Regions from separate parts of the Arthrobacter sp. Y3221160 genome, predicted to be linked through region 1. Evidence: predicted binding sites of a transcription regulator. Region 1 holds the regulator's gene; each other region holds the start of a gene.
What was found. The regulator LexA, encoded in region 1, represses DNA repair genes until DNA is damaged. The targets are predictions, from matches to a motif close to TCGAACANNTGTTCGA.
Positions count from the first base shown of each region.

Region 1 (5,158 bases):
CGTCTGCGTCGAGGACGTCGTCGGAGGCATGGCTCAGCGTGACGTCGGCACCCACGTGCTCCAGCGCGCGGACTGCCGAGCGGACGTTCCCGGAACCGTAGTCCAGTACGGTGACCTTGGGCGCAGCCGTCACAGGGCTCCCTTCGTCGAGGGAATGCCCTCGACACGTGGATCGGCTTCGACGGCGGCGCGGAGTGCCCGGGCGAAGGCCTTGAACTGGGCCTCGACGATGTGGTGGGGGTCCCTGCCGCCCAGCACGCGCATGTGCAGGCAGATCTGGGCGTGCAGTGTGATCGATTCGAACACGTGGCGGGTCAGCGATCCGGTGAAATGTCCGCCGATCAAGTGGTACTCCTGGCCTGCCGGTTCTCCCGTGTGCACCAGGTAGGGCCGGCCGGAGATGTCCACGACGGCGTGGGCCAGCGCCTCGTCCAGGGGCACCGTGGCTTCGCCGAAACGGCGGATCCCGGCTTTATTGCCCAGCGCTTCCTTCAGCGCGTCGCCGATGGTGATGGCGACATCTTCGACGGTGTGGTGCGCGTCGATGTGCGTGTCCCCGCTGGCCTTCACCGTCAGGTCGACGAGCGAGTGCTTCGCCAGGGCGGTGAGCATGTGGTCGTAGAACGGCACGGTGGTGCTGATCTCGGAACGGCCGGTGCCGTCGAGGTCCAGTTCAACCAGCACGGACGACTCGCTGGTAATGCGTTCGAGGCGTGCGGTACGTCCGGTGGTGGTTTCCACGGTCATGGGAGTCCTTTGACGAATTGGTCGACCGGCGCGAGCCGGTTCGCTCTTACTAGTTTAGGAGACGGGGCTCGCCACGAGGGCCTTGATGCCGTCGAGGAAGGCTGTGGTCTCGGCCTCAGTGCCGGCGGTTACCCGCAGATGGCCCGGGATCCCGACGTCGCGGATCAGAACGCCGGCTTCCAGCAGTCCCTGCCACACCGAGCGGGGGTCCTCCAACCCGCCGAAAAACACGAAGTTTGAGTCGGACGGCGCCGGGTCGAGTCCCAGCTCGGCCAGCCCGTCGACAATGCGGTCCCGCTGCGCCTTGATGTCTTCGACGTTGGCCAGCAGCGCATCGGCGTGTTCCAAGGCGGCCAGGGCCGTTGCCTGCGTGACGGCGGACAGGTGGTAGGGCAGGCGGACCAGGCGCAGCGCATCGGTAATCTGCGGTGCGGCGGCGAGGTACCCGACCCTGGCGCCTGCCAGCGCGAAGGCCTTGCTCATGGTGCGGGAAACGATGAGCCGCTCCCGTCCCGGCAACAGCGTCAGCGCGCTCGGCGTTCCGGCGTGGGCGAACTCGGCGTAGGCCTCGTCCACGATCACGATGGCCTTGGAGGCCTCCCCCGCTTCATACGCCGCCTCCACGACCTCAAGACCCAGGGCGGTGCCCGTCGGGTTGTTCGGGGAGCAAAGAACGACCACGTTTGCCCCGGAGTCGGCCACGGCGGCGGCGGCAGCGTCCGGGGACAACGTGAAGTCTGCCCCCCGCGGAACGGCCACATAATCCGTGTCCGTCCCGCTGGCCAGCAGCGGGTACATGGAATAGGTGGGCGGGAAGCTCAGCAGGGTGCGGCCGGGGCCGCCGAAGGCCTGGAGGATTTGCTGCAGGACCTCGTTCGATCCGTTGGCGGCCCAAATGTTCTCTGCGGTGAGGCCGTGCCCCAAGTAGCGGGCCAGCGCCGTCCTCAACTTCGTGAACTCGCGATCCGGATACCGGTTCAGACCCGCGGCAGCCTCGCTGACGGCCGAGACGATGGCCTGACGGACAGCATCGGGCAGGCCATGGGTGTTTTCGTTGACGTTCAGGAGGACGGGAACCTCCAGCTGGGGCGCACCATAGGGCTCCAGGCCCCGGAGATTTTCCCGCAACGGCAGGCGGTTCAGGCGTTCTAACTGCTCACTCACCGGTCCAGTTTAAGCTTCGGCCCGCCCGGGGCAGGAATCGGGCGGGCCGAAGCAGCTCATATTACGGCTGCCTCAGCGCGCGGACGGGACCAGCAGCTGCTGCCCGGCGTGGACGATGTCCCCCTGCAGGCCGTTCAATTGCGCGATCTCGAAAATGACATCGTGGGGGTTGCGGTCCGGCGCGGACTGCACTGCTATGTCCCACAGTGACTGGCCGCTGCCGACCGTGACGGTCGCCGCCGGCCCCGGCCCCAGCCCCCCGGCGGCGGCCATTGCCGGAGCAGTGAAGAAACCGATCAGGGTCAGGGCTGCGGCCGCGGCGAGCATCAGCGGCAGGCCGATCAGCAACAAACGGCCGCGGCGGGTCAGCCGCAGGCCTGTGCTGGTACGAAGGCCGGCGGGCTGCGGTGCGAGCTGGGCGGACATGGTGCCACCTTTCCGATATTCGATCTATTTCGGCTGGTTTCGATCGTCTTGCAACGGTATTCGAACGTATCTTCGAATACGTCTTCTACAGTTTTAGCACTGGTGATCGAACATTGTCGAGACTCAGTCGAACAAATGTTTGAAATTCGCTACCGCCTCGCCTAGCGTTGTAAGCGTCGGGCGGCAGTAAGAGCAGTGCATCAGCCGCCACCGACAAAACAGTTGAGACAACAGTCCATGTGCGGTTCCGCTACGGCGCCGGCGCAGGGACCACTACGGGGAGACCGGGGCCGGACATGTCGGAAGAGACCACCACCACTGCCGGAGCGAAGCGACGCGGCCGGCCCGTCAAAGTGGGGCGCAGCCTGACGCCGAGGCAGAAGAAGATCCTGGAAACCATCCAGCGCTCCGTCATGTCCCACGGATACCCTCCGTCCATGCGCGAGATCGGTGACACGGTCGGTCTGGCAAGCCTGTCCAGCGTCACGCACCAGTTGGCCCAACTGGAGAAGATGGGCTACATCAGGCGCGACCCCAAGCGTCCCCGTGCCATGGAAATCCTGACCCCGCTGACACTCGAGCACGGGGGTGTGGAAATCGTCGGAGTCGATGAACCGCAACAGCTGCGCAGCTCCAGCGGCGTCGCCGTATCCGAGCTGACCACGTCATCCGACACGGCGATGGTGCCGCTGGTGGGAAGGATCGCAGCGGGCGGGCCGATCCTGGCGGACCAGGCGGTCGAGGACGTCATGCCCCTGCCGCGGCAACTGGTGGGACACGGCGAGTTGTTCATGCTCAGGGTCTCGGGCGATTCCATGATCGATGCGGCCATCTGTGACGGCGACTGGGTCGTGGTCCGCCAGCAGCACACGGCCGAGAACGGCGACATCGTGGCGGCGCTGCTCGACGACGAAGCAACGGTCAAGACCTTCCGGCAGCGCGACGGCCACACCTGGCTGTTGCCGCAGAATACCCAGTACGAACCGATTCTTGGCGACCACGCAACCATCATGGGCAAGGTTGTCTCGGTGATGCGGGCCCTCTGACGCGCCCGGTCTCCCCGGTCCGCGCTGCAGCCACCCCGGGATCCCCTGCCCGCACGGGCGGTCCCCGCGCAGGGCCCCGCTCGCTCCGGAACGGGCGTGCCCCCAACCCGTTCAGGCTGAGGCCGTAGCCAGCCTTTCCAAGACCTGGCGGGCCGTGGCGCCGTCCTTGGTACTCCAGAAGGGCGGCAGGGCGCTGCGGAGGAAACTCCCGTAGCGCGCCGTCGCCAGCCGGGAGTCCAACACGGCCACCACTCCACGGTCGTTTGACGCGCGGATCAGCCTGCCGGCTCCCTGGGCCAGCCGCACGGCCGCATGGGTCGCCGAGACCGTCATGAAACCGTTTCCCCCGGACTGCGCCACGGACCGGGTTCGGGCAGTCGTGAGCGGGTCATCCGGCCGGGGGAACGGAATCCGGTCGATGACCACGAGCCGGCACGCGGAACCGGGAACGTCGACGCCCTGCCAGAGCGTCATGGTGCCGAACAGGCAGGTGTCGGGCTCTTCGGCGAATTGGCGGACCAGCGCGCCCATCGACGATTCGCCCTGGCACAGGATGGTCAGGTCGGTGCGCCCGCGCATCTCGGCCGCGGCTTCTTCTGCCGCACGCCGCGAGGAGAACAGGCCCAGGGCGCCGCCGCGCGAGGCCAGCAGCAGCTCCTCGAGTTCATCGAGCTGTTCCGGGCTGGTGCCCCGGCCCGGCTTCGGCAGATGCGACGCCACGTAGAGCACGCCCTGCCTGGGGTAATCGAAGGGGCTGCCCACGTCCACGCTGGAATAGGCGGGCGCGCCGGCTCCGAGCAGTCCGAGCGACCCGGCGACGGCATCGAAGGTCCCCCCGACCGACAACGTCGCCGATGTCAGCACAACGGTATGGTCGTCGAACAAGCCCTCACGCAGCCGGGACGCCACCGAGAGCGGCGCTATGTTCAACGTTGCCGGCTGGTCGTCATTGGCGGCGTAGTCGCCGGTTTCGCCATAGGTGCTGGGACGGGTCGCCCAGATGACCTCCCGGGAGTCCGGAGCGGACAGCAGCCGTTCGGCCAGTTCCAGCACGGCCGCGAGCCGTGAGCGCGCCATCTGCCGTCCGCCGTCCGCTGCCCCCGCACCCTCGGGCTTGGAGTCGGAGAGCGCCGCGCGGGCCGCTTCCCGTACCTGCGCGAGAACCAGCTCATGCTCCTCGCGGAGGCCGGCCGCCAGCAGGCCGGTGGGCACCGACTGCAGGACGTCCTCCAGCGCGTCGGCGGCGGAGTTCAAAGGCTCCACGCTGATCCCCGTGTGTTTGCGCGCCGTCGAGGCGGCGGTACGCACCATGGCGGCGGAGAGTTGCCCCGCGACGGCGCTGGTGACGCGGTCCTGCAGCTCATGGGCCTCGTCGATGACCACCACGTCATAGTCCGGGAGTACCGCGACGCCCTCGAAGGCGTTGATGGCCAGCATGGCGTGGTTCGTGATCACGATGTCTGCCTCTGCCGCGCGGCCCCGTGCCAGTTCGCTGAAGCACTCGGCGGCCAGGGGACACTTCTGGGCGCCCAGGCACTCCATGGACCCGACGGAGACCTGCCGCCAGGCCCGGTCGCTGACACCGGGCACCAGTTCATCCCGATCCCCGGTGTCGGTCTCCTGCGCCCACTCGCGCAGGCGCACGACTTCCTTGCCCAGCGCGCCCGAGGCGCCGGAAGCCGACGCTGCGCCGGCCGGAGCAGGATGCGGAACCGCGTCCTCGCCGAGGCTGAACAGTGCCGCCGGCGCGTCCTCGTCCGGAAAGCCGCCCGCGA
Region 1 covers NZ_JBNHHU010000002.1:29,528-34,685, forward strand. Annotated here, with positions in the region: gene hisH (imidazole glycerol phosphate synthase subunit HisH) at 1-133, opposite strand, end outside; gene hisB (imidazoleglycerol-phosphate dehydratase HisB) at 130-747, opposite strand; gene AC5RWG_RS13155 (histidinol-phosphate transaminase) at 802-1,911, opposite strand; gene AC5RWG_RS13160 (LysM peptidoglycan-binding domain-containing protein) at 1,984-2,337, opposite strand; gene lexA (transcriptional repressor LexA) at 2,634-3,383, shown strand; gene AC5RWG_RS13170 (ATP-dependent DNA helicase) at 3,495-5,158, opposite strand, start outside.

Region 2 (5,158 bases), on a different contig from region 1:
CGTACCCCTACCCCACGCTCAACATCCTGCGGAAGCCGGAGAGCATTTTCGACTACTCGCTGGAGGACTTCGAGGTGGCCGGCTACCAGCACCACCCGGCCATTAAGGCACCGGTGGCCATATGAGTGCCGACCACGCAGCCACGCGCCCCTACCCGGACAGCGTCGCCGAAGCCGTGCTCGGGGCCGGACGGTCCGGGTCGCTCTCCGCTCCGGTGGTCGGCATGATCTGGGCTCAGACCAGCAACGGCGTCATCGGCCGCGACGGCGGCATGCCCTGGCACCTGCCCGAGGACCTTGCACACTTCAAGCGGACCACGCTGAACCATCCGGTGATCATGGGACGCAAGACCTGGGAGTCCTTTCCCGACAAGTACCGGCCGCTGCCGGGGCGCACCAACATTGTGGTCAGCCGGCGGCCCGAACTGCGCGGGCAGCTGACCGCGGCGGGCGCCGTCGTTGTCGAAACCATCGAAGACGCGCTGGCGGAGGCGGCGGCCAGCCCGGGCAGCGACCAAATCTGGATCCTGGGCGGCGGCGAGATCTTCAACCTCGCCAGGCAGCACGCCAACGCGGCCTCGGTGACGGTCATCGACCTGGAGACGGACGGGGACACGTACGCCCCGCAGCTCGGCCCGGAATGGAAGTTCGAGGGCGTCAGCCCCACCGAGGACTGGTACACCGCGGCCAACGGCACCCGCTACCGCATCTCGCTCTGGGTCCGCGGCCCGGAGTAGGAGCGCCTAAGGCCCTACGTGTAGGCCCGGCCGGAGCGGACAGGCCGGGCCGGGAATCGCCGGCTCCCGGCACCGCCGTCGTCATTGTGACGCTTGCGCTCCACCCACTCTGGGCAACTCACAGCGCCACCTTGTGTAAGCCGCCGCGCCTACTTTGTGTAACCCGCAGCGCCTACCTCGTGTAACTCACAGCGCTTAAATTGACCCGGTCCGTAAAATGGAATGCATGACTTCCCCTGCAGCCACTTCATCTGCCCAGTCCGTCGGCCTGATCGGTTGGCGCGGCATGGTCGGCTCCGTCCTCATGCAGCGTATGCAGGATGAAGGCGACTTCGACCTCATCAACCCCGTGTTTTTCTCCACGTCGAACGCCGGCGGCGACGCCCCGTCCTTCGCTGCGGGTGCGGGCAAGCTGCAGGACGCGTACGACATCGAGACGCTGGCAAAGCTGCCGATCATCCTGACGGCGCAGGGCGGCGACTACACCGCCGAGGTGTACCCGAAGCTGCGCGACGCCGGCTGGGACGGCCTGTGGATAGACGCGGCGTCCACCCTGCGGATGCAGGACAGCTCCATCATCGTGCTGGACCCGGTCAACCGCGACGTGATCGACGCCGGCCTGGCGCGGGGCGTGAAGGAATTTATCGGCGGCAACTGCACCGTCTCCTGCATGCTCATGGGCCTGGGCGGCCTGTTCAAGAACGGCCTCGTCGAGTGGGGAACGTCCATGACCTACCAGGCGGCCTCCGGCGGCGGGGCCCGGCACATGCGCGAACTGCTGAACCAGTTCGGTACGCTGAACGCCGCGGTGGCCGACGAACTGGCGCAGCCCTCCTCCGCCATTCTGGAAATTGACCGCAAGATCCTGGCCCAGCAGCGCAGCCCCGAACTGGATGCCTCCCAGTTCGGCGTGCCGCTGGCCGGTTCCGTGATCCCGTGGATCGACAAGGACCTGGGCAACGGACAGTCCAAGGAAGAATGGAAAGCCCCCGCCGAGACCAACAAGATCCTGGGCTTGAGCGACGACAAGCGGATCCCGTTTGACGGCCTGTGCGTCCGTATCGGCGCCATGCGGTCGCACTCGCAGGCCCTGACATTGAAGCTCACCGAGGATTTGCCGGTGGCCGAAATCGAGCGGATCATCGACGCCGACAACGAGTGGTCCCGCGTGGTTCCCAATACCAAGGAAGCCACCATGGAGCACCTGACGCCGGTGGCGGCCAGCGGCACGCTCGAGATCCCGGTGGGCCGTATTCGCAAGCTGGAAATGGGTCCCGAGTACATCAGCGCCTTCACCGTGGGCGACCAGCTCCTGTGGGGCGCGGCGGAACCGTTGCGCCGCATGCTGCGCATCGCGACCGGCAACCTCTAGGACTTGCTGGCAGGAAGGCTGGAGCCGCTTGGCGAGCCGAAAACCGTAGTGGCCTGAGGCCACGAGGAGCCCGTCCCTTTGGGGACGGGCTCCTGCTGTTTAGGGACGGGCTCCCGCTGTTGGCAGTTCGCTTTTCCGGCGGCGCAGGCTGCCCATGGAAGTCCCGCTACGCCGTATCCTGAGCTGTCCACATCAGGACACTATGCAGGGGACGCCGTCCTCCACAGGCAGTGGACGGCTCCGCGTCGAATCGTTCGCCTTCCGACTTGTCCTGCACAGGCATGGAGGTTCCGCATTCAGTCGTCCGCTTGCTGAGTTGTCCTCCACAGGCAGCTGTCGGGGCAGGTTTTGCACTTTCCTCGAAGACCCGTTCTACCCGGGGCGTGGGCTGCGTAGCGTTGAAGTATGGCAGCGGAACCGTTCGACGAGGCACAGGAGCCGGAGGATCACTCCGGCACCCCTGCCGCGCCCGACGATGGTGCCGCGCCCGACGATGGTTTCGTGCCCGAGGATGGTTCCGCCGAACCGGTACCGGTGCGGCGGGAGTGGGCGGACGACTGGCAGGAGCTGGGACCGGCGGAACTGGCCGGTCTGCTCGCCGGCACCGACCCCGCGGCTCTGGACGATTGGTCGACCCTCGACTACCTCCAGGCGGTGCGCAAACACGAGGCCTGGACCCAGTCCCGCCGGCTGCGGGCCCTGCACCGCCTGGCCGTGCTCCGCCCGGCAACCGGCGCCGATGCCGGGGCACCGGACGGGATCTGCCGGCACGCCGCCGCCGAGCTCGCACCCATCCTGGCCGTGCCCCGCCAACGCGCGGCCGCCGAACTGGCCGACGCACACCAGATCGCCACCTGCCTGCCCGCCACCCTCGCCGCCCTCGACAACGGCGACCTCGACCTGCCCCGCGCCACCGCCATCGCCCGCAAAGGCGCCGGCCTGCCGCCCGAGGTTCTGGCCGGCTACGAAGCCCGCGTTGTTCCCGGCGCCGGGACCATCACCCTGGAATCCGTCCAAACCCGGGCCCGCACCGCCCGCGACCGGCTGCACCCCGAACCCCTCGAGACCCAGCACCGGGCCGCGATGGAACGCCGCACCGTCCACTACCAGCCCCAGGACGACGGGATGGCCGAACTCTACATCCGCACCAGCGCCGACAAAGCCCTGCTCGCCTACAACCTGATGCAGGCCCACGCCCGCAAACTCCAAACCGCGGACGAAACCCGCACCCTGGGCCAACTCCGCGCCGACGTATTCACCGACATGCTCCTGCGCTACCCCGGCCACGCCTACCAGCCCGCCACAGACACAGACACAGACACCGGACCCGCCGCCGACAACTGCGGAACAGCGGCCACCCAAGCATCAGCCGAACCGAGAGCAGCAAGCCGTTCCGGAACTGCTGCCGGATCCGGGACCGTGCTCGGCTCTGTAACGAACGCAACGGCAATGACAACGGCAGCCGCTCCACCTGGCGCCCCCGAGAAAACCGGCCCAGAAATCCCGGACGCGGACGTTGCGGCGTGCACCGCCCGAAACACGGCAGCCGGAGGGACGGCAGGGCAGGGGCCTTGTACCTGCGGGGGTGGGAACGTGACCGCCTCCGTCGCAGTGACCGCGCCCCTGCACACCCTGCTCCGGCTCGCAGAAGAACCCGGCGACCTCACCGGCTACGGGCCGATCCCGCCGGGCATGACCCGCGACCTTGCCGCGCTGGCCAAATCCTGGTTGATCGTGCTTACCGATGACTATGGCAAGGCAGCCGCCGTCGCCAAAGACCTGCGCCACCCGCCCGAATGGCTCAAACGCCTCGTCCGGCTACGCGACCGCCACTGCCGCGACTTCGGCTGCACCGTCCCCGCCGACCAATGCGACATCGACCACACCATCGCCTGGGAAGACGGCGGCAAAACAGTCATCGAAAATCTCAGTGCCAGGTGCAAGCCCGGGCACAAAACCAAACACCACGGCGGCGGAACCGTCAGCCAAGACAGCGACGGGACCCTCCACTTCACCACCCGCTCCGGCCACACCCACACCACCACCCCCGACGAAGGCTGGACGCTCACGCTCCCTTCGGCACCCGGCGCAGAAGAAGCCACGGAAAACGGAGCCAACGGGGCAAACAGTCCGCGGAATGAGACCAGCGGTGATGGCGACGAAGCCACGGACGGCCCATGGGACAACACCCCGCCACCGTTCTAGACGCCCCACTGCTCCAACCGACATGAAGCGAAACCCATAGCAAGAGGATTCAACAGTGACCAGGTATGCGAGGCCCAAGGCGCGAGTCGACGACGTGCTACGGGAGTTCTTCGTCCAACAACGTCAGGTAAGACCAATCCAGCTCGACCGCTCACTCAGGTTGGAGGCTCACCTTCGGCGCTTCCTGGAGACCTGCGGCCCTGCCTACCTCTCAGAAGAATGGTGGATGATGCTTCAGTTGGAACAGTGCTTCCAACCGCAGGGTGCCTTCGCGCGGTTACTGCCCGCCGATTATTTGCTGCCACCGATGCATGAGTTCTTGTCACCTGACTGGCTCATGGATCACGGTACAGACCGGTTGGTTCAGGTGAACCACAGCTACCGTCTGGTCTGCTGGCTTTGCGGCAGCGGGCTGGTCAATCTTCGTGCGCTTCGCCCGAGCATCATCCGCTTCATGATTCGGCATGACGAGCTTTCCGCACACTCCAAGCGCCGCGCCGAACGGCAGCGCATTCCACGACCGGCAGGAGCACCGCAGGTCGAGGACCCGCAGGCTGACGCGACAATCAGACGGGAAGACCTTCCCTAGGAGCATGCCGCGTCAGACAGGGTCGCCGAATGTCCGAAGACCTCCCGCTCGGCGCGGCCTGGACGCACGACGCCGAGTCCGCACACACCTCTTGGTGATCGCCAGCGAAGTGAGGCGAGGTTCGGTTGCCGCTGTGGACCGCCCGGCTTCCCGCACGTACTCTTGGTGAGCCCGGCTAAGCAGCGGCATCCCGGCCGTCACCCTCAACACAAGCCCGGCGAAAGGTGGTTGCATGCGCACTTTCGGTGTCGAAGAG
Region 2 covers NZ_JBNHHU010000001.1:1,482,099-1,487,256, forward strand. Annotated here, with positions in the region: gene AC5RWG_RS06840 (thymidylate synthase) at 1-125, shown strand, start outside; gene AC5RWG_RS06845 (dihydrofolate reductase) at 122-736, shown strand; gene asd (aspartate-semialdehyde dehydrogenase) at 963-2,108, shown strand; gene AC5RWG_RS06855 (HNH endonuclease signature motif containing protein) at 2,514-4,313, shown strand; gene AC5RWG_RS06860 (hypothetical protein) at 4,543-4,902, shown strand; gene AC5RWG_RS06865 (glutamate--cysteine ligase) at 5,135-5,158, shown strand, end outside.
Region 2: a site for LexA is predicted at 2,468-2,483, ahead of AC5RWG_RS06855 (HNH endonuclease signature motif containing protein). Genes of this name have one in related genera too.

Region 3 (5,158 bases), on a different contig from region 1:
TCTCCACGGCCTGGTTGAGCTGCTCGGCGGTGATCTCGCCTCCGCCGCCCTGGACCTGCGGAGCCAGGATCATCTGGGTGCCGCCCTCAAGGTCGAGCGCCAGCTTGGGCGCCCAGCTTGCCTGGCCGGTGAATACACCGCTGCCCAGGATGACGGTGCCGGCGGCCAGGAGCACACCGAGCCAGATAAGTGTCCGCCGCGCAATGCTGGTGGAACCGGATCGTGCCATGGAAGATCTTTCTCTCATCGGCTCAGTCGGCCGGAGGAACCGGCCGGTACATGGCGAAGTGGCGGGGCATGCCCCGCCACTGCACGCCTATACGGCTAAGCCGTCGCTGGCCTACTTGGTGTCTTTGTTCTGCTCTTCGTTGAGCCGCTTAAGGGTGTCCTCGGCGGATTCCTCCGGGCGGGTAGCGCTTTCCGCGGTGAGGGACGAGGCGTCGTCAGGAACCTCGGGGGCCTCCGGCGTGACGACTTCGTTCACAGCCTGGGTGTGCACGGTGGCGGTGTTGCCCGGCGACAGTTCAAGGACCACCTTGTTGTTGTCAGGGTCGAGGGAAACGACGGTGCCGAAGAGGCCGAACTGAGTCATCACCTCGGTACCCGGCACCATCTGCTCCTTGATGCGCTCGGCCTTTTCGCGCATCTGCGCCTGGACCTTCTTTTGCTTGCGGAACATGAAGAAGATCAACAGCGCGAAAACGGCGAACAGGGCGATGGTCATCACGTCGATGCCGCCCGACTGCTGCTGGGGAGTGGTGCCGGTGAAGAGATTTACGAACACAGGGAAGTTCCGTCCTAGAAGTCTGGAGCGGACCGGTAGGAAAATCCGGACCGTGTACGCAGCCTGCCGCGTCCCGTGGGGGACGGCGCACTCCGCACGTTCCTACCATTCTACGCGGTGACCGCCCTGACACGGTCAAGCTTCAGTTTTCGGCGAAATCCGTGTCCGGCTCCAGCAGTTCCGAGAGCAGGTCTTCGGTCTGTCCCGCGGCCAGGTGATCCGGCACCGCCAGCCCCAGGTGTTGCCAGGCCGCGGCGGTGGCGATCCGTCCGCGCGGCGTCCGGCCGAGCAGCCCTTCGCGGACCAAGTAGGGCTCGGCCACCGTCTCCACCGTCTCGGTTTCCTCGCCGACGGCTATGGCCAGGGTGGATAAACCGACGGGCCCACCGCCGAACTTGGTGATCAGGGCGGTCAGCACCGCACGGTCCAGCCGGTCCAGTCCCCGTTCGTCGACTTCGTACATATCGAGCGCCGCCGCTGCCGCACGCGCATCGATCTCCTCGATCTTGTGCACAAGGGCCCAGTCCCGCACCCGGCGCAGCAGACGGTTGGCGATGCGGGGCGTGCCGCGGGAGCGCCCGGCGATCTCGGCGAAACCGGCCGAACTGACCTTGAGGTCCAGCAGCATGGCCGAGCGGCGGAGCACCAGCTCAAGCTCCGCGACGGCGTAGAACTCCAAGTGCCCGGTGAAGCCGAACCGGTCGCGCAGCGGCCCCGGCAGCAGCCCGGCCCTCGTCGTGGCCCCGACGAGGGTGAACGGCGGCAGGTCGAGCGGGATGGCGGTGGCGCCGGCGCCCTTGCCCACCACGATGTCCACCCGGAAGTCCTCCATCGCCATGTAGAGCATTTCCTCCGCCGGCCGCGACATCCGGTGGATCTCATCCAGGAAGAAGATCTCCCCTTCGGTCAGCGACGACAGGATCGCCGCCAGGTCGCCCGCGTGCTGGATCGCCGGTCCGGAGCTGATGCGCAGCGGCGCGTTCATTTCCGCGGCGATGATCATGGCCAGCGTGGTCTTGCCCAGTCCGGGCGGGCCGGACAGCAGGACATGGTCGGCTGTCCGTTCGCGGATCCGGGACGCCTCCAGCACCAGCGACAGCTGCTGGCGGACCCGGGCCTGGCCCACGAAATCGTCCAGGTTCTTGGGGCGCAGCGCCGATTCGATCGCCCGTTCTTCGGTTTCCGACGTGTTGGCGACCAGCCGGTTGTTCTCGGAATCCTCCGCCACGCTAGTTCACTCCCGCGGTCCGCCGGGACGCGCCGGTCCGGGCGCCGTCCTGGCCGAGCCTGCGCAGGGTTAGCCGCAGCAAGTCGCCCACGTTACCTGCCGCTGCCGCCTCCGGATTTTCCTCGGCGGTGGTGTCCACCGCCGCGGCGGCGTCCTTCTCGGACCAGCCCAGGCCGGCCAGGGCCTCCTGCACCTGTCCCTTCCAGCCGCCCTTCTGCTGGGGGGCCTGCTCGCCGGTGGGGATCAGCTTCCCGGCCAGCTCGAGCACGATCCGGCCGGCGAGCTTCGGCCCGATACCCGGAACCTTGGTGAACGCCTTGCTGTCCCCCTCCGCGGCGGCAACCCTCAGCGCCTCGGGCGAGTGCACCGACAGCGCCGCCAGGCCCAGCCTCGGGCCGACCCCGCTGACCGAGATGAGGGTTTCAAAAACTTCCCGTTGCGCTGCGTCCTCGAAGCCGAACAGCGTCATGGAGTCTTCGCGCACAATCATGGTGGTGGCCAGTTCGGCCTCCCGCCCCACGAACAGCGTGCCCAAGGTCTGCGGCGTCGCCTGGACGAGCATGCCGAATCCGTTGACGTCGATCACGGCCGATTGCAATCCCACGTGGGCGACGACGCCGCGCAACGAGCTAATCATGAACTCAACTCCCAATTCCGGCACTGCGGCCCGGAGTCCGCCCCGCCGGCAGCACGGCGGCGGATTGTCCGAACATATCTACGAATAGCTTACGGGGCAGCACGGACATTGCCGGCCACCGCCACACCGTGGCACCGGTTCCGGCGGCCGCCGCCGGCCCCACGTCAGCGGCGGGTGCGCTTGGCCTTCGCTTCGGCCTCCGCCCAGAGCCGCTGCGCCGTCGTCATCCCGCCGCCGGCAGCCGGTCTCGCAGCTCCGCCGCGCCAGGCATGGGTGATGGCCAGCGCCAGGGCGTCCGCGGCATCGGCCGGCCGCGGCGGGGTGTCCAGCCGAAGGATCCGGGTCACCATCTTGGTCACGGCGGCTTTGTCCGCCTGCCCGTTGCCGGTGACCGCCGCTTTCACCTCGGTGGGCGTGTGCAGCGCGACGGCGATCCCGCGGCGTGCTGCCGCCGCGATGACCACCCCGGATGCCTGCGCGGTGCCCATCACGGTACTGACATTGGTCTGGCTGAAGACGCGTTCGACGGCGAGCACGTCCGGGGTGTGCGCGTCGAGCCATTCGTCGATCGCGTCGGCAATCTTCAGCAGGCGCAGCTCCAGCGCCATGTCCGGGGTGGTCCCCACCACACCGACGTCCACAAGGGAGGAGCGCCGGTTCGGTTCAACATCGACCACGCCCAGGCCGCAGCGGGTCAGGCCCGGGTCCACTCCCAGCACGCGCATGACGGGCGCCGACGGCCGGACCGGTGTCAGTCGTTCTCGATTTCGGCGAGGACGTCCGCGCTGATGTCGGCGTTGGAGTAGACGTTCTGGACGTCGTCCAGGTCCTCGAGGGCATCCACCAGCTTCATGAACTTCCGGGCCGCGTCCGCGTCGAGCTCCACGGCCATCGAGGACACGAACTCGATCTCGTCGGTTTCGTATTCGATGCCGGCTTCTTCCAGTGCGGCCACGACGGCGCGCAGGTCCGTGGGATCGGCGTGGACCTCGAAGTTGTCGCCCTGCTCCTTGACTTCCTCCGCGCCGGCTTCGAGCACCGCCATCAGAAGGTCGTCTTCCGTGAGTTCGTTCCTGGGCAGGGACACCACGCCCTTGCGGGAGAACATGTAGGACACCGACCCCGGGTCGGCAATGGTGCCGCCGTTGCGGGTGATGGCCAGGCGAACCTCCGAGGCGGCCCGGTTCTTGTTGTCGGTGAGGCACTCGATCAGCACAGCGGAGCCCTGCGGCCCGCGGGCCTCGTAGATGATTTCGCTGTAGTCCACCGTTTCGCCGGTCAGGCCGGCACCGCGCTTGACCGCGCGGTCGATGTTGTCGTTAGGAACCGAGGTCTTCTTGGCCTTTTGGACGGCCAGTTCCAGCGCGGGGTTGCCGGACATGTCCGCTCCCCCGTTGCGCGCCGCTACCTCAATGTTCTTGATCAGCTTCGCGAACGACTTGGCACGCCTGGCGTCGATCACGGCCTTCTTGTGCTTGGTGGTTGCCCACTTGGAGTGTCCGGCCATGCTTACGCCTCTCCTCTGACGATGCGGATGAAAAGTTCGTGGATGCGGCGCTCCCCCGTAATCTCCGGGTGGAAGGATGTCGCCAGCAGATGCCGCGAACGCACTGCCACTATTCTAGCTGTCCCGTGCAAAGTGTCGGTGTGGGAGGCCTCCTCCGGCTGAACGGCAGCCAGGACCTCCACGCCCTTGCCCACGCGTTCCACCCAGGGCGCACGGATGAACACGGCGTGGACCGGCGCCGGGTCCTGGCCGGGAGACGCCGCGCTGAACTCCAGGCCCCGGAAGTCCAGGTCGGACTCGAACGATTCGCGCTGCCGGCCGAAGGCGTTCCGCCGCACCGTTATATCCAGGCCGCCCAGCGTCTGCTGCGGTTCGCCCTTCAGGTCGGTGGCCGGGTCTGCAATCTCCCGGGCCAGCATGATCATGCCCGCGCAAGAACCGTAGACCGGCATGCCCGCCTCGATCCGCCCCTTCAGCGGGTCGGCCAGCTCAAAGATGCGGGTGAGCTTGTCGATCGTCGTGGATTCACCGCCGGGGATCACCAGGCCGTCCACGGCCGCCAGTTCCGCCGGCCGCCGCACCGGCACCGCCGTGGCGCCGCTGTGCTCCAGGACGGATAGATGTTCGCGGACATCGCCCTGCAGGGCAAGCACACCAATCGTGACCACGGTGACGGTTCCTCGGAGTTCGCATCGGGGCCGCCTCAGTGGCGGCCGTACGGAAAAACAGTAGTGCCAACCGGTCCGGCGGTGTTAAACGGTGCCCCCCCCTCCCCTGTGGTGACCGACACTGTTCGGCCCGGGCCGACGGCGCCGGGGCACGGCGGCTTGTATAGTCTCTACTCATGCGACACCTCCTTGCGACCGTTGCCGGAAAGGCCGTAAAGGCGGTAGCCAGGCTCCGCGGCGGCGGTTCCGCACTGCCCGGCCTGGTGGCCGAAAAAATCGATCCGCAGTTCCTGCCGCGCACGCTCGGCGAGCTGCCGCGCGGCGTCGTGGTGAT
Region 3 covers NZ_JBNHHU010000001.1:502,982-508,139, forward strand. Annotated here, with positions in the region: gene secD (protein translocase subunit SecD) at 1-229, opposite strand, end outside; gene yajC (preprotein translocase subunit YajC) at 341-784, opposite strand; gene ruvB (Holliday junction branch migration DNA helicase RuvB) at 927-2,012, opposite strand; gene ruvA (Holliday junction branch migration protein RuvA) at 2,014-2,649, opposite strand; gene ruvC (crossover junction endodeoxyribonuclease RuvC) at 2,814-3,374, opposite strand; gene AC5RWG_RS02350 (YebC/PmpR family DNA-binding transcriptional regulator) at 3,401-4,156, opposite strand; gene pdxT (pyridoxal 5'-phosphate synthase glutaminase subunit PdxT) at 4,159-4,824, opposite strand; gene AC5RWG_RS02360 (MurT ligase domain-containing protein) at 5,001-5,158, shown strand, end outside.
Region 3: a site for LexA is predicted at 2,718-2,733, ahead of ruvA (Holliday junction branch migration protein RuvA). Genes of this name have one in related genera too.

Region 4 (5,158 bases), on a different contig from region 1:
AGGAACGCCGGTGGGGTCCGAAGCTCGCCGGCCCATGGACCGTTCCCCCTGCCGTACAGCCGTGGCAAGGTGGGAACGTGAGCGTTGAACAGACCCAGACACAGGAAAAGACCCAGCCCGAGGACGTGTCCGCCCCCGCAGCCGAGGGGCCGCTGCAGATCCGGACGTTGCTGATTTTGGGAGCTTCCGGCGATCTGACCGGCCGGCTGCTGCTGCCCGGGCTGGGCAAATTGATCGCGCAAGGCAGGACCAGCGGACTGAAAGTAGTGGGCGCCGGCTCGGATGACTGGGACGAGGGCAGGTGGCAGGAACGCGTCCGCGGCGCCTTTGATTCCTGCGCGGTGGACGCGAACGACGACGGACGGCGGCAACTGCGCGACGTCCAGGAAAACACGCGGTACCACTCGGTGGACGTGACGGCGGAGGGCGCACTGGCGGAATTGCTGGCCGCGCTGGATGGCCCGGTGGCCGTGTTCTTTGCCCTGCCGCCCGCGGTCAGCCAGAAAGCCTGCGAGCTTCTCCGGCCCGAGGACGTGCCGGAGGGAACACGGCTGGTGTTGGAAAAGCCGTTCGGCTCCAGCCGTGAATCGGCCGCATCGCTGAACAAGACGCTGTTGAAGCTGGTGCCGGAGGACCATATCCATCGGGTGGACCACTTCCTGGGCAAGGCAACGGTCTTCAACATCCTCGGCCTGCGCTTCGCCAACCGCCTGCTGGAGCCGCTGCTCAGCAATGAACATGTGGCGAAAGTCGAGATCTTCTACGATGAGGGGCTGGCCTTGGAGGGTCGTGCCCGTTACTACGACGGGGCCGGCGCGCTGCGTGACATGATCCAAAGCCACTTGTTGCAGGTGATGGCGCTGACCGCCCTCAACGCCCCGGCCACCATCCATGAGCGGGACCTGCGCGACCATATCGGCAGCGTCCTGCGCGCAAGCAGCGTCAACCCGGATTTCGGCAAGAGCACTCGACGTGCCCGCTACACCGCCGGCAGGATCGGCGACCGCGACATCCCGGACTACGCCGACGAACAGGGCGTGGACCCGGCCAAGAAGACCGAAACCCTGGCCGAGGTTGAAGTCTCGATCAACAACTCCCGGTGGTCCGGCGTGCCGTTCATCCTCCGCTCGGGCAAGGCTTTGGGCAAGCCGCAGAAGGAAGTAATCATCACCTTTAGGCCGGTCAACCACCTGCCGACGGGCTTTAAGGGCATCGACGCCCCGACGCGGCTGCGGATCGGGCTCGGACCCGAAACCCTTCAACTTGAGATCGATGTGAACGGTCCCGGGGACATCTTCACTCTGGACCGGGCGGTCATGAGCGCCGACCTGCACTCGGCCGATCTGTTGCCCTACGGCGAAGTGTTGGAAGGCGTGCTGCGCGGCGACCCGCTCCTGTCCGTCCGCGGGGATACCGCCGAGGAGTGCTGGCGGATAGTCGAGCCCGTGCTGAAGGCCTGGGAAAAAGACGAAGTGCCGCTGGAAGAGTACGAAGCGGGCAGCAACGGTCCGGCCGGTTGGTCAACTTCCCGGAGCGACAGGCCGCTCCCCTAGCGTAAATAAGGCCGCCAATTACCTGGAACGGTGGCGGGGCGTCTAGAACGGTGGCGAGGTGTTGTCCCATGGGCCGTCCCTGGCTTCGTCGCCGCCGGTGTCGCCCTCGCCGCGGGTACAGTCCCGGGGACTTTTGGCCCCGTTAACTCCGTTTTCCGTGGCTTCTTCTGCGCCGGGTGTTGCGGGGAGCGTGAGTGTCCAGCCTAGGTCGGGGTTGGTGGTGTGGGTGTGGCCGGAGCGGGTGGTGAAGTGGAGGGTCCCGTCGGGGTCTTGGGTGACGGTTCCGCCGCCGTGGTGTTTGGTTTTGTGCCCGGGTTTGCATCTGGCGCTGAGATTTTCCATGACTGTTGTGCCGCCGTCTTCCCAGGCGATGGTGTGGTCGATGTCGCAGTGGTCGGCGGGGACGGTGCAGCCGTAGTCGCGGCAGTGGCGGTCGCGTAGCCGGACGAGGCGTTTGAGCCATTCGGGCGGGGTGCGCAGGTCTTTGGCGACGGCGGCTGCCTTGCCATAGTCATCGGTGAGCACGATCAACCAGGATTTGGCGAGCGCGGCAAGGTCGCGGGTCATGCCCGGCGGGATCGGCCCGTAGCCGGTGAGGTCGCCGGGGTCTTCGGCGAGCCGGAGCAGGGTGTGCAGGGGCGCGGTGACGGCGACGGAGGCGGTCACGTTCCCGCCCCCGCAGGTGCAGGGACCCTGCCCTGCCGTCCCTCCGGCTGCCGTGTTTCGGGCGGTGCACGCCGCAACGTCCGCGTCCGGGATTTCTGGGCCGGTTTTCTCGGGGGCGCCAGGTGGAGCGGCTGCCGTTGTCATTGCCGTTGCGTTCGTTACAGAGCCGAGCACGGTCCCGGATCCGGCAGCAGTTCCGGAACGGCTTGCTGCTCTCGGTCCGGCTGATGCTTGGGTGGCCGCTGTTCCGCAGTTGTCGGTGGCCGTCTGGGTGGCGGCTGTGTCGCCGGCGGCGGTTCCGGCGGCTGTTTCGTCGGCGGCGGTTCCTCTGGTTGTGGCGGGCTGGTAGGCGTGGCCGGGGTAGCGCAGGAGCATGTCGGTGAACACGTCGGCGCGGAGTTGGCCCAGGGTGCGGGTTTCGTCGACGGTTTGGAGTTTGCGGGCGTGGGCCTGCATCAGGTTGTAGGCGAGCAGGGCTTTGTCGGCGCTGGTGCGGATGTAGAGTTCGGCCATCCCGTCGTCCTGGGGCTGGTAGTGGACGGTGCGGCGTTCCATCGCGGCCCGGTGCCGGGTCTCGAGGGGTTCGGGGTGCAGCCGGTCGCGGACTGTGCGGGCCCGGGCCTGCACGGATTCCAGGGTGATGGTCCCGGCGCCGGGAACAACGCGGGCTTCGTAGCCGGCCAGGGCCTCGGGCGGCAGGCCGGCGCCTTTGCGGGCGATGGCGGTGGCGCGGGGCAGGTCGAGGTCGCCGTTGTCCAGGGCCGCGAGGGTGGCGGGCAGGCAGGTGGCGATCTGGTGTGCGTCGGCCAGTTCCGCTGCCGCGCGTTGGCGGGGCACGGCCAGGATGGGTGCCAGCTCGGCGGCGGCGTGCCGGCAGATCCCGTCCGGTGCCCCGGCGTCGGGCCCGGTTGCCGGGCGGAGCACGGCCAGGCGGTGCAGGGCCCGCAGCCTGCGGGACTGGGTCCAGGCCTCGTGTTTGCGCACCGCCTGGAGGTAGTCGAGGGTCGACCAGTCGTCCAGGGCCGCGGGGTCGGTGCCGGCGAGCAGGCCTGCCAGTTCCGCCGGTCCCAGCTCCTGCCAGTCGTCCGCCCACCCCCGCGGGACCGGTACCGGTTCGGCGGCACCATTGTCGGGCGCGGCACCGTCGTCGGGCCCGGCACCGTCGTCGGACGCGGCAGGGGAGCCGGAGGATTCCTCCGGCTCCTGTGCCTCGTCCAACGGTTCCGCTGCCATACTTCAACGCTACGCAGCCCACGCCCCGGGTAGAACGGGTCTTCGAGGAAAGTGCATAACCTGCCCCCGACACCTGCCTGTGTAGGACAACTCAGCCGGCGAATGGCTGAACGGGAAACCGTCATTCCCTGTGTAGGACAACTCAGCCAGCCAATGGCTGAACGGGGAACCGTCCTTCCCTGTGTAGGACAACTCAGCAGGCTAACGGCTAAACGCGAAGCCGACGGGTGCGTCTCGAGGGGAAACCAGCCCACCGTCATGCGACGAAACCGCGGCACCGCCGCGGTTTCCGGGCCGCCGCAGACACCGCGAGTGCACCCGCGCACAGGAAGACCCGGTTGCTCCGGACGCCGCAGGGGCGGCCGGAACAACCGGGCCAGGGAACCGAAGGTTCCAGTCCTAGATGGCAGCCTCGCCGCGTTCGCCCGTTCGGACGCGGACCGCTTCCTGCACATCCACCAGCCAGACCTTGCCGTCGCCCGCGCGGCCGGTGTTGGCGGTGGCCACGAGGACGTCGACGATGTCGTCGGCCAAATCGTCCGCCACCAGCACCTCGACGCGGACCTTGGGCAGCAGGTCCACCGTGTACTCGGCGCCGCGGTAGACCTCCGTGTGGCCGCGCTGCCGCCCGTACCCGCTGGCCTCACTGACGGTCAGCCCTTGGACCCCGTAGCTTTCCAAGCTGTTGCGGACTGCCTCCAGCTTTTCCGGCCGGATGATTGCGGTAACCAGTTTCATGCGTTGACCTCTTCCTTGATCGTGCTGCGGGCGCTGGGGTCGGTTGCCGGGTGCGGGATGAATGTTCCGCCGGTGCCCAGGCCGCCGAATTCGTAGGCGGATTCGGCGTGCTGGGCGAGGTCCACGCCGGTGACCTCATCCTCTGCAGTCACCCGGAAGCCAAGGGTCTTGTGGATCGCCAAGCCGATGATCAGGGTCAGCACGCCAGAGAACACCATGGAGACCAGCGCCGCCACGGCCTGCGCCCCCAGTTGGGCGACGCCGCCGCCGTAGAAGAGACCACCGCCTGCACCCTCGACCGGAAGGGCGATGAAGCCCAGGGCCAGCGTTCCGACCAGGCCGGCAACCAGGTGGACGCCCACCACATCCAGCGAGTCGTCGTAGCCCAGCCTGTACTTCAACCCCACCGCCAGCGCGGCCAGCACGCCCGCCACCAGGCCCAGACCCACCGCCCCCAGGGGGGATACGTTGGCGCAGGCCGGGGTGATGGCCACCAGACCCGCGACCACACCCGAGGCCGCCCCGAGGGACGTGGGACGGCCGTCGCGAAGGCGCTCGGTCACCAGCCAGCCCACGATGGCGGCTGCCGGGGCGGCCATGGTGTTGACCCAGATCAGCCCGGCTTCCTCCGCCGTGCCCGCCGCTCCCCCGTTGAATCCAAACCAGCCGAACCACAGCATCGCTGCGCCGATCATCACCAGCGGGATGTTGTGCGGGCGCTGTGCAGGGTCCTTGCCGAAGCCTCTGCGCTTGCCCAGAATCAGGGCCAGGACCAGGCCCGCTACACCGGCATTGATGTGCACCACCGTGCCGCCGGCGAAATCGATCGCCTCCCCGGCCCAGGCGCCGATGGCTCCCTCCGCCCCCAGCAAGCCGCCGCCCCAGACCATGAAGGCCAGCGGGCAGTAAACCAGCGTGACCCAGACCGGCACGAAGACCGCCCAGGCGCTGAATTTTGCCCGGTCGGC
Region 4 covers NZ_JBNHHU010000001.1:695,753-700,910, forward strand. Annotated here, with positions in the region: gene AC5RWG_RS03205 (glucose-6-phosphate dehydrogenase) at 159-1,553, shown strand; gene AC5RWG_RS03210 (HNH endonuclease signature motif containing protein) at 1,596-3,452, opposite strand; gene AC5RWG_RS03215 (P-II family nitrogen regulator) at 3,852-4,190, opposite strand; gene AC5RWG_RS03220 (ammonium transporter) at 4,187-5,158, opposite strand, start outside.
Region 4: a site for LexA is predicted at 3,483-3,498, ahead of AC5RWG_RS03210 (HNH endonuclease signature motif containing protein). Genes of this name have one in related genera too.